Regions from separate parts of the Jeotgalibacillus sp. 10bf12 genome, predicted to be linked through region 2. Evidence: predicted binding sites of a transcription regulator. Region 2 holds the regulator's gene; each other region holds the start of a gene.
What was found. The regulator Rex, encoded in region 2, represses fermentation and respiration genes when NADH is low (regulators of the CRP and FNR family bind a similar motif). The targets are predictions, from matches to a motif close to TTGTGAAATATTTCACAA.
Positions count from the first base shown of each region.

Region 1 (3,287 bases), 1.1 Mb from region 2:
GCTTGTCATTGCGCATAGACTTGCGACGATCCGGAAAGCAGACCGGGTTGTCGTTGTGACAGAAGAGGGGATCGCGGAAGACGGTACGCACGCAGAATTGCTCAAGCAGGACGGAATTTTTGCGAATCTGCACCGGGTTCAGTATGAGCAGGTGTGATGAGGGGGTTGTTGGTTCGGCGGGAAATAATGAATGTTCGATGGGAAATGGTTGGTGTTCGACGGATAACAGGTAGTGTTCACCACTTAAATGCTATTGTTCGACGCAAAACCCGTAGTGTTCACCACTTCATGTCATTTGACCTACTCCGCCACATAACAAATATCCACAAAAAACCAGCTGATGCCTGCGCACCAGCTGGTTTTTTCACTTAAAAATGAGGCTTCAAAATCTCTCTCAGCACATTTGCACTTTGAGCGAACTGTTCTTTTTCCTTGTCACTTAAATTCAGCTCTACGACTTCGCGTATACCGTTACGATTGATAATAGCTGGAACGCCGATATACACATCTTCCTCACCGTATTCACCTTCCATCAGTGCAGAAACCGTCAGAATGCTATTTTCGTTATGGAGGAGCGCTCTTGTAATCCGTACCAGACCCATTGCAATGCCGTAGTAAGTAGCACCCTTACTGTTAATAATCTGATAGGCAGCATCACGTACATTCACGAAAATATCATCCAGATCTTCCTGCGTGTATTCAGGGTGCTTTTTAATCATATCAAGCACTGCTACACCACCGACATCAACTGAGCTGTAAACTGGCAGCTCACTGTCACCGTGTTCTCCGATGATATAACCATGGACGTTTTGCGGTGCGACATTGAAATATTCTCCAAGCAGATAACGGAAGCGTGCTGTATCTAGGATGGTACCGGAGCCAATCACGCGCTCTTTTGGAAATCCGCTGTACTTCCAGACCGCATAAGTTAAGACGTCTACAGGGTTTGTCGCTACTAGGAAGATCCCGTCAAAGCCGCTGTCGACTACCTGTGTGACGATAGAATGGAAAATCTTCAGGTTCTTTTCTACAAGTTGTAACCTGGTTTCCCCGGGCTTCTGGTTCGCACCGGCACAAATCACGACGATATCAACGTCTTTACAGTCTGCGTATGTGCCAAATGAGATATTTAATGATTGCTGTGCAAAGACTTTCCCGTGATTCAGGTCGAGTACGTCACCTTTAGCTTTTTCTTCATTCAGGTCGATCATAATCAGTTCGTCTGCTACTCCCTGATTTAACAGTCCAAAAGCATAACTTGAGCCAACAAAGCCTGTTCCAATTAATGCTACGCGATTTCCTTTTACCATTTTCTCAACACACCTTTTCAATTAGAATGATGTTCTGTTTTCATTATAAGCGATAGAGATGATATTGTGAATAGTTTCACAATATATTTTTGTGAAAGAAAAAAGTTAAGCTGTAACTCCTTATATTGATCCTTAAACCACAAATACCCCAGACAAGCACTCACAAACAAAACCCCTGATCCTTCATCAGGCATCAGGGGTCTTATACTTACTTCAGTTTTCCATCTTTCAGTAATACCATACTGCTTAATCCATCCACTTTAACACTCTTACCTTTTTCCACAGACAATACTTCAGTTCCAGCTTCTTCACTGTTCACAAGTACTTTCCACGGACCTTTACCAGGCAGGGAAACGGAAACGGCATCTTTGTTTGCGTTATGCACGACAAACAGGTGACGGTTCTTTTTCTCCTGAAGCGTATAAGCAATTGTATTGGCAGGGGATGCAGCAAATGTCAGTCGCTCATTAATTGCCTGAGCATTTGTTAGTCGGAATGCATCATAGTTCTGGCGAAGGTCAATTAAGCCTGCCATGTATTCCACTTCATCGTTAAATGCAGCACGGCGTTCCCAGTCCATCTGGTTCACGCTGTCAGGTGACTGGTAGCTGTTATGGTCGCCACCCTTTGTGCGCATAAATTCCTGTCCTGCATGGATAAATGAGATTCCCTGAGACGTCAGCACGATTGAGGAACCGAGCTTATGCATAGATTTCATTTCATCGATTGTTGCATCAGGGTTTGTTTTCTCAAGCTTATCCCACAGTGTCAGATTATCATGAGCTTCAACGTATTGTACGACCTGATCAGGGTCACGGTATGTCGCAAAGCTGTCGTCATAGGCAAGTCCGCCTGCTACACTTTGGCGCATGATGTCTTCCATACCCTGTTTACCATTGATAAAGCCCGGGTCAGTATCTTCCCACACGCTTCCTTTTGCGCCATCACGCATTGTGTCATTAAAATGTGCAACGCGGTCCATGTCTTCAGCATTCTTCTGATTTGCTTTCAGTTCAGCATCAAGCGGGGTATTCAGATCCCATCCTTCTCCAAGCACAATAATTGAAGGATCGATTTCATCAAGTGCATCGCGCACTTCATTCATTGTATCTGTGTCATGAATGCCCATTAAATCAAAGCGGAAGCCATCCATTTCATACTCTTCTGCCCAGTATGAAACAGAATCTACGATAAACTTCTGCATCATTTTACGTTCAGAGGCTGTATCATTTCCAACGCCGGTCCCATTTGCAAGCGAGCCGTCTTCGTTATAGCGGAAATAGTAGCCAGGCACAAGCTGATGGAAATTCGATTCATTCACTGCATACATGTGGTTGTACACAACGTCCATAATGACGCCAAGGTCCTCATCATGAAGCGTCTGAACCATTTCCTTCAGTTCAGTCACTCTTACTTCAGGATCATAGGGGTCAGTTGAATATGAACCTTCCGGCGTATTATAGTTTTTCGGGTCATATCCCCAGTTGAACTGAGGTGTATCCAGGTTTGTTTCATCCACTGTGCGGTAATCATAGATTGGCAGGAACTGAACGTGAGACACACCAAGGTTTAAAATGTGATCAAGCCCGGTTGCATAGCCTTCAGGACCAGTCGTTCCTTTTTCAGTCACGCCAAGATATTTGCCTTTGTTTTCAATGCCGCTCTCAGGCTGGATTGACAGATCGCGAACATGGAGTTCATAAATCGTTGCATCTTCAGGACTTTCCCCTTTAGAGAATGTCTCCCAGTCTTCAGGGTTCGTGCGGTCCAGATCAAGCACTGCCCCTTTATCTCCATTAACTGATGTAGAGCGTACATAAGGGTCAACCGCTTCACGCCATTCATCGCCAATCTTTACTTTGTACGTATAAAGCTGATTGTGAAGGTCGCCTTTAACTGATGCTGTCCACGTACCTTTTTCTGCAGCATCCATGACAATTTCTTCACCTTCTGTTGCATCCCACGTGTCATAAAGAA
Region 1 covers NZ_CP200276.1:466,586-469,872, reverse strand. Annotated here, with positions in the region: gene DH10bf12_RS02180 (ABC transporter ATP-binding protein) at 1-157, shown strand, start outside; gene DH10bf12_RS02175 (L-lactate dehydrogenase) at 369-1,310, opposite strand; gene pulA (type I pullulanase) at 1,519-3,287, opposite strand, start outside.
Region 1: a site for Rex is predicted at 1,375-1,392, ahead of DH10bf12_RS02175 (L-lactate dehydrogenase). Genes of this name have one in related genera too.

Region 2 (3,287 bases):
TTTGAGCTTTCTTATAGCCGATTTTCGCAATCCACAAGCTGATTTCGTAAAGTAAAATCAGCGGTACGGTTACGATCATGTGTGAGAAGATGTCCGGCGGCGTCACAAAGGCTGCGACGACGAGCAGTCCGAAGTATGCGTACTTACGGATGCTTGCCAGAAACATTGGTGTAACGATCCCCAGTCTTGTGACAAATAACATGATCACCGGCAGCTGGAATAAAAAGCCGAACGGGATTGTCATTTGGAATAAGAACTGGAAGAATTCATTGATCCCGATGACCTGTTCAATTTCAAGATTGTTCGACAGGTTCATCATGAAACGGACAACGAATGGGAATAAGATAAAATACGCAAACGCAAGGCCTGTCAGGAAAAGTATGACGGATGCAGGAATGTAACTAAGCGTTACCTTCCGTTCTCTGTCCTGCAGACCCGGACTGATAAACGCCCAAAGCTGATACAGTATAATTGGTGCCGTCATGATCAACGCAGTGAACATGATAATCTGGAAATAGATCTTTACAGGATCCGTTACCCGGAATGCATTCAATGTCATCGATGCTGCTTCGTCTGAAGACTGAAGGTATTTCATCAGCGGTTCGGCTAGGAAAAACCCTCCCACCATCGCAATGACAAAGAAAACGACTACAATGATGAGTCGTTTTCTTATTTCACCTATATGTTCATGGACGGTCATATCTTGCTGGTTCATATGGCCACCATCCCGTAATTATTGCTGTTTTTCGTCTTTCTTTGACTCTTTTACATCATCGTCGTCATCTGCAAGTCCTTTTGTTGCATCCTTGAATTCACGAAGGGTGCTGCCTGCTGCTTTCCCTAGCTCCGGCAGTTTTTTAGGACCAAAAATTAATAATGCAACGACTGCGATCACGGCAAGGCTGATTCCGCCTGGTAACATGATGCATGCACCTCCTCTTTCTTCTTATATCATAAATTAAATCAAGCTTTTTGGCTATTCTATATTTCTTATAATTGTGACGTTTCTACGTCATCTGTCCCGTAATTTTTCAGGAAATAAATCAATGACTGAAGCTCGACGGCAAGATCAATATGATGGATTCTCATATGCTCAGGCACAGAGAGTCTCGCAGGTGTGAAATTCAGAATTCCCTTTACCTTCAGATCAATCAACCGGTCTGTGATTCCCTGTGCAGGACCAGCAGGCACAGTCAGGATCGCCACTTCAATGTTGCTCGCATTCACCTTTTCTTCAAGGTCATCCATCGCATACACAGGTACTTCTCCAATTGAAGTTCCAGCTTTTTTAGGATCGGCGTCAAACGCCATTTCAATCTTTGTATTATTGTTTTTCAGGAAATTATAATGTAAAAACGCTGTACCAAGATTTCCGACCCCAATCAGCACGACCTTTGTCGTTTCGTCCTGATCAAGTGTTTTACGGAAAAAGGACAGCAGGTACTCAACATTATAACCATAACCTTTTTTGCCAAGTGCACCAAAATAAGAAAAATCACGTCTGATTGTTGCTGAATCAACCTTTACAGCATCGCTCAGCTCTTTCGAAGAAACACGCTGCTTTCCTGATGAATGCAGGTTCTTCAGAAAACGGTAGTAAAGCGGCAGTCGCTTCGCCGTTGCCTGAGGAATCTTCATTTGTTCCTGACTCATTCCTGTACTCCCCCTAAATCCAACAGTGCGCCTGGCACCGCATGTAAAGTGAAGCTGTGAACGCTTCCAAATCTATATCTTTAAAAAACAAATTCCTTTTAAATACAATCCAAGTCCCTATTGTATCATACACCATTAAGGTATCCGCTTGCAAAGTATGCAAGTTTTTTCACAATGACAGTTCGTTGCTTATCATAACGCTGGTACGATACACTTAGATAGGAAGAAAAATGAGGTGAGCGAATGATTTTACTACAGGTCAATAATCTCTCCAAGTCGTTTGGCGCAGAAGAGATTATTGCTAATATAAAGCTTGAAGTCCAGACGAAAGACCGGATCGCACTTGTCGGCCGAAACGGCGCCGGGAAGTCTACCCTTTTAAAAATTATCGCAGGTCAGCTTTCGCATGATAACGGCGATATTAATAAACCAAAAGGCGTGTCGATCGGGTACCTTGAACAGCACAGCGGACTTGAATCCGAGCTGTCGATCTGGGAAGAAATGATGACTGTATTTGATTACTTAAAAGACATGGAAAAACGCCTGCGTGAAGCCGAGCAGCAGATGGCGGACCCTGACGTATACGAAAACGCAGAACGCTATAACCGCGTGATGACTGAATATGATGAGCTTCAGGTTCAGTTCAAGGACGCCGGCGGGTATCAATATGAAGCAGATATCAGAACCGTACTTCACGGTCTGCGCTTTCAGTCGTTTGATTACGACACGCCAATCTCGACGTTGAGCGGTGGTCAGAAGACCCGTCTTGCTTTGGGTAAACTCCTTTTAACCAAGCCTGACGTGATGATCCTCGATGAGCCGACTAACCACCTGGACATCGATACACTCAGCTGGCTGGAGTCTTATCTGCAGGGTTACCCGGGCGCGATTTTAATCGTCTCACACGACCGCTACTTTTTAGATAAAATCGTTAATCAGGTTGTGGAAATCTCACGAAAGCGTTCGAAGAAATTCCACGGCAACTACAGCCGCTATCTTGATCAGAAGGCGCTTGATTATGAGCGTGAGATGAAGGAATTTGAAAAGCAGCAGGAAGAGATCGCAAAGATGGAAGACTTTGTCGCGCGGAACCTCGCACGGGCTTCGACGACGAAAATGGCACAGAGCCGCCGTAAAAAGCTTCAGAAGATGGACAAAATGGACCGTCCGAAAGGTGATGAAAAATCAGCAAGCTTCGGCTTTTCGATTGACCGCCAGAGTGGGAATGACGTCTTGAAGCTGCAGGATCTTTCTGTAGGCTATGATAATGCCGTTTCAAGTAATATCAATGCGGCTATCACGCGTGAGGATAGTATCGCTTTGATCGGGCCAAACGGTGTCGGGAAGTCCACCCTTTTAAAAACGATCGTAAAAAGAATTCCTGCGCTTGCTGGTCAGATTCAATATGGATCGAACGTCAGCATTGGCTACTACGACCAGCAGCAGGCAGAACTGCATTCAAATAAAACGGTGCTGAATGAGCTGTGGGATGACTATCCGATGAAAAATGAAAAGGATATCCGTACGGTACTTGGCAACTTCCTCTTTTCAGGGGATGACGTGCTGAAGCCTGTTGCAACTTTGAGCGGTGGTGAGAAAGCACGCCTTGCACTTGCGAAGCTAATGATGCAGAA
Region 2 covers NZ_CP200276.1:1,528,361-1,531,647, reverse strand. Annotated here, with positions in the region: gene tatC (twin-arginine translocase subunit TatC) at 1-715, opposite strand, end outside; gene DH10bf12_RS08065 (twin-arginine translocase TatA/TatE family subunit) at 734-922, opposite strand; gene DH10bf12_RS08060 (redox-sensing transcriptional repressor Rex) at 991-1,653, opposite strand; gene DH10bf12_RS08055 (ABC-F family ATP-binding cassette domain-containing protein) at 1,897-3,287, shown strand, end outside.

Region 3 (3,287 bases), 130 kb from region 2:
CCATCACATGAAACCCTGCTTTTTCTGTCCAGAAACGCTTTGCCACTTCCTGGTCATTGACATACAACATCACCTGTCCAAGTTTTGAAAACATGTTATCCCTCCTCATTTTTATGAATAATCAGCTTTCCTTTTTGATCAGAGATAATGAAAGGTTCATGACTGTTTAAAAGATCAATCTCATTTTCTTCAATATCTTTATCGGCATAGATAAACAGTTTTCCCCCGGTTTCTATTTGTACAAACTCATCTTCTTGCCCCTCTTCTAACGCTAACAGTCCATAACCCTTCCGGTCATACTCATATACCGCGATAGCAGGGTGATCATTAATATCAAGTGCAAAGACGGTTAGCTTCCCATCGATATACTGATCAACCTTCTTTAACTCAGGCAGCTGCTTACCAAGGGTATACTCATCTCCATAAAAAAAGGGAAGCTCCCGCCACAGTTCCTCCTGCCCGGGTGTGCTGTCGTCTGTCCAGGTACTTCTCTGGAATACCTGTCCATCACGCTCGACCTGCATGGTTACACCTATCTCCGGTGTATCTGTGTAAGCAATATCAAACTCGCCAACAATTACACCGGGTTCGTATACCTCACGTCTGACATTGAACGTTTCGCCCGGATAATTTTCCCCAAGGTAGGTCATCATGACATCAAAACGGTCGGCATGTTCGTGTGCTTTGTAAACTGGAAAATAAAAATAGACTGCTGCAAATCCTGTTACAAGCAGGACTGAAATGGATATAGCAATTCTTTTTTTCTTTTTAAAAATGAACCATGTGACGATCACGAACAGTAGTACAAGAACTCCTGCGATCGCAAAGTTTATGCTTTCAGCCGGTCTCAATGGAATCCCTCTTTTACTTACAGGTATTTTTCTCTCATGATTATGATTCAACACTCCGGCTTTAAAAACCTTTTAACCCATGTAAAATATTCCAGTCTACACATTAAAAAGACTGCCTTCATCCAGTTTCCACTGAACAAAGACAGTCTAATGATGATTATTTTTCTAAAGCAGCTTTTGGAGCTGATGCTTTAGCAGACGATTTCGCCGTCAGTTCTTTTTCTTTTTTAGCTGAATTCAGGTAAGTGTAAAGTACGCCGACGAAGAATGCGCCTCCCACGATATTGCCAAGTGTCACGATCAGTACGTTTTCAACAGCGGCCTGCACAGTGACAAGTGCAGTGTGCGGTGCTGTCAGTGCGATTGAGAATAGTGCCATATTTGCAATGCTATGTTCATAACCGGAAATAAAGAAGGTGAAGACAAACAGGATCATCAGCACAATTTTAGACATATCATCTTTTACCTGCATCGGAATCCATACAGCCAGACAGACAAGCCAGTTCGCAAGAATCGCTCTGAAGAACATTTCAGAATAAGGCAGGTTCATTTTCTTTTCAGCAGCCGTAATCAGATAAGATTCTGAAGGGTCCATTGTCGCAAATAAGCCCGTCATCACGATTAATCCTGTGAAAAATAAAATTCCGACCAGATTACCAAGATAGCACGCGCCCCATACACGCAGGGTGTCCATCCAGTTTGTTTTTTTCTTCATAGCACCAACGACCATATACATTGTATTTGATGTAAAAAGCTCCGTTTTCCCGTATAAAATCAAGCAAAATGCAACACCAAAGAAAATAGCATTAATAAAATAAGTTGCCGGTGATGCTGCTTCGTAAAACGGCTGCGCAAGACGAAATGCCATGACAACGGCCATGCCGACGTACATTCCTGCAAGCATTGCACGTACTATATAATGATTCGGCTGCTCATTAAGTAAATCTCTTTTTAGAGTAGCAGCGCCTAATAATTTCTCGATTGTAGACTGTTCCATGCTTCACCATCCTGATTTCCGTGTAAATTTTGTGATTCAATTCACAGATCAGTGTAAATGGGTAAGCGCTATCAGTACAATAGTGTTTTTTATTGTTTGATTTATTAGTTAATTCTTTTCAGTATTGTATTTGCTGCCCGCTCTGCTGAACGGATTGCCCCTTCTAAATGACCGCCCGATCCTGCAGATGTCTCAGTCCCTGAGAAGATCAGCTTTTCATCCCATGGAGCTGTTACATTAAGTGGACGATACTGCGGAAAATCAGTCAGGGGAAGACTGTCTTCCTCTGTTGATGTGTCAGAATCGGTTGCCCAGTCTTTATATAAGTAAGCGATCGGATGTCCGGCTTCTTTTCCGTACAGCCGCTGGAGCTGATCCAGCACCAGTTCCTTCACTTTTTCCTCACCAAGCTCAAGGCGCTGGGTGGCTGACAGGCTAAAGAAACCAAATAAAGCACCAGGACCTGACTTCGGTGAGGCATCGTGAATTTCCTGCAGAGGACCAGTCCAGCTCATCGTCTGTCCTGATAGATGCTGTTCACGCCAGAAAGGCTGATGATAGACTGTAACCACCTTTGCCTGACCAGCCATCCATGTCGGCAGATCAGACAGTACCGGAAGCTCAGGTGAAAATGAGATTCTATTTGTGAGACGTGGAGGAAGTGCAAGAACGACTGCTGAGGCTTCAATTACATTTTCCTCTCCGTCTCCATTGATCGCATGAACGCTGACTTCATTCTCATGATTCATTTTTAATGCCGTTACGCTTGAGTGCAATTCAATCGTTTCAGCCGGAAGCGTCTCTGCTACTGCTGTTATCAGTGACTGTATGCCTCCCTGTATCCGCTCAGACCTTTCAACTGCATGAGCAGGCAATGTATGCCGCTGCGCCGGAGTTTCAGCTGACTGTTCAAATAACAGATCACCTTTTGTATGCTGGGTAAATGTTTTTAATCCCAGTGTCTGGATAAGTGCTGTAATCGCAGGCTCATGTTCCGGCCAGAACCATGTTGGTCCGAGATCAAACATAGCCCCGGCAGCTTCTTCAGTCAGCACCCTTCCACCGATTCTGTCTCTTGACTCAATGACTTTACATTCAATGCCATTTGCAGCAAGCAAAGACGCTGTATGCAGGCCGCTTAATCCTGCTCCGACAATCACAATTGGTTGATTCATTTTTTAAAACTCCCGTCTTTTTGCTAATCATGATTTCATTCTACTGACAGCTTTTCATATAAACAATTAAGATGCTTTAATGAAGGAAGTCTTTGCCTTTCTTTTGTCACGCTTTCCTGAGAAAATTATGCTACAATAATCACAATCAAATATAAGAGGAGGCGCATAAATGGGCAAAAGAATTTTACTGTTTTTATTAACAAACATCCTTGTCATGACGACAATTGTGATCGTCTGGTCACTCATTGTTTCATATACAGGAAT
Region 3 covers NZ_CP200276.1:1,653,878-1,657,164, reverse strand. Annotated here, with positions in the region: gene DH10bf12_RS08740 (VOC family protein) at 1-94, opposite strand, end outside; gene DH10bf12_RS08735 (hypothetical protein) at 96-851, opposite strand; gene DH10bf12_RS08730 (formate/nitrite transporter family protein) at 1,009-1,848, opposite strand; gene DH10bf12_RS08725 (flavin monoamine oxidase family protein) at 1,953-3,023, opposite strand; gene htpX (protease HtpX) at 3,193-3,287, shown strand, end outside.
Region 3: a site for Rex is predicted at 1,878-1,895, ahead of DH10bf12_RS08730 (formate/nitrite transporter family protein). Genes of this name have one in related genera too.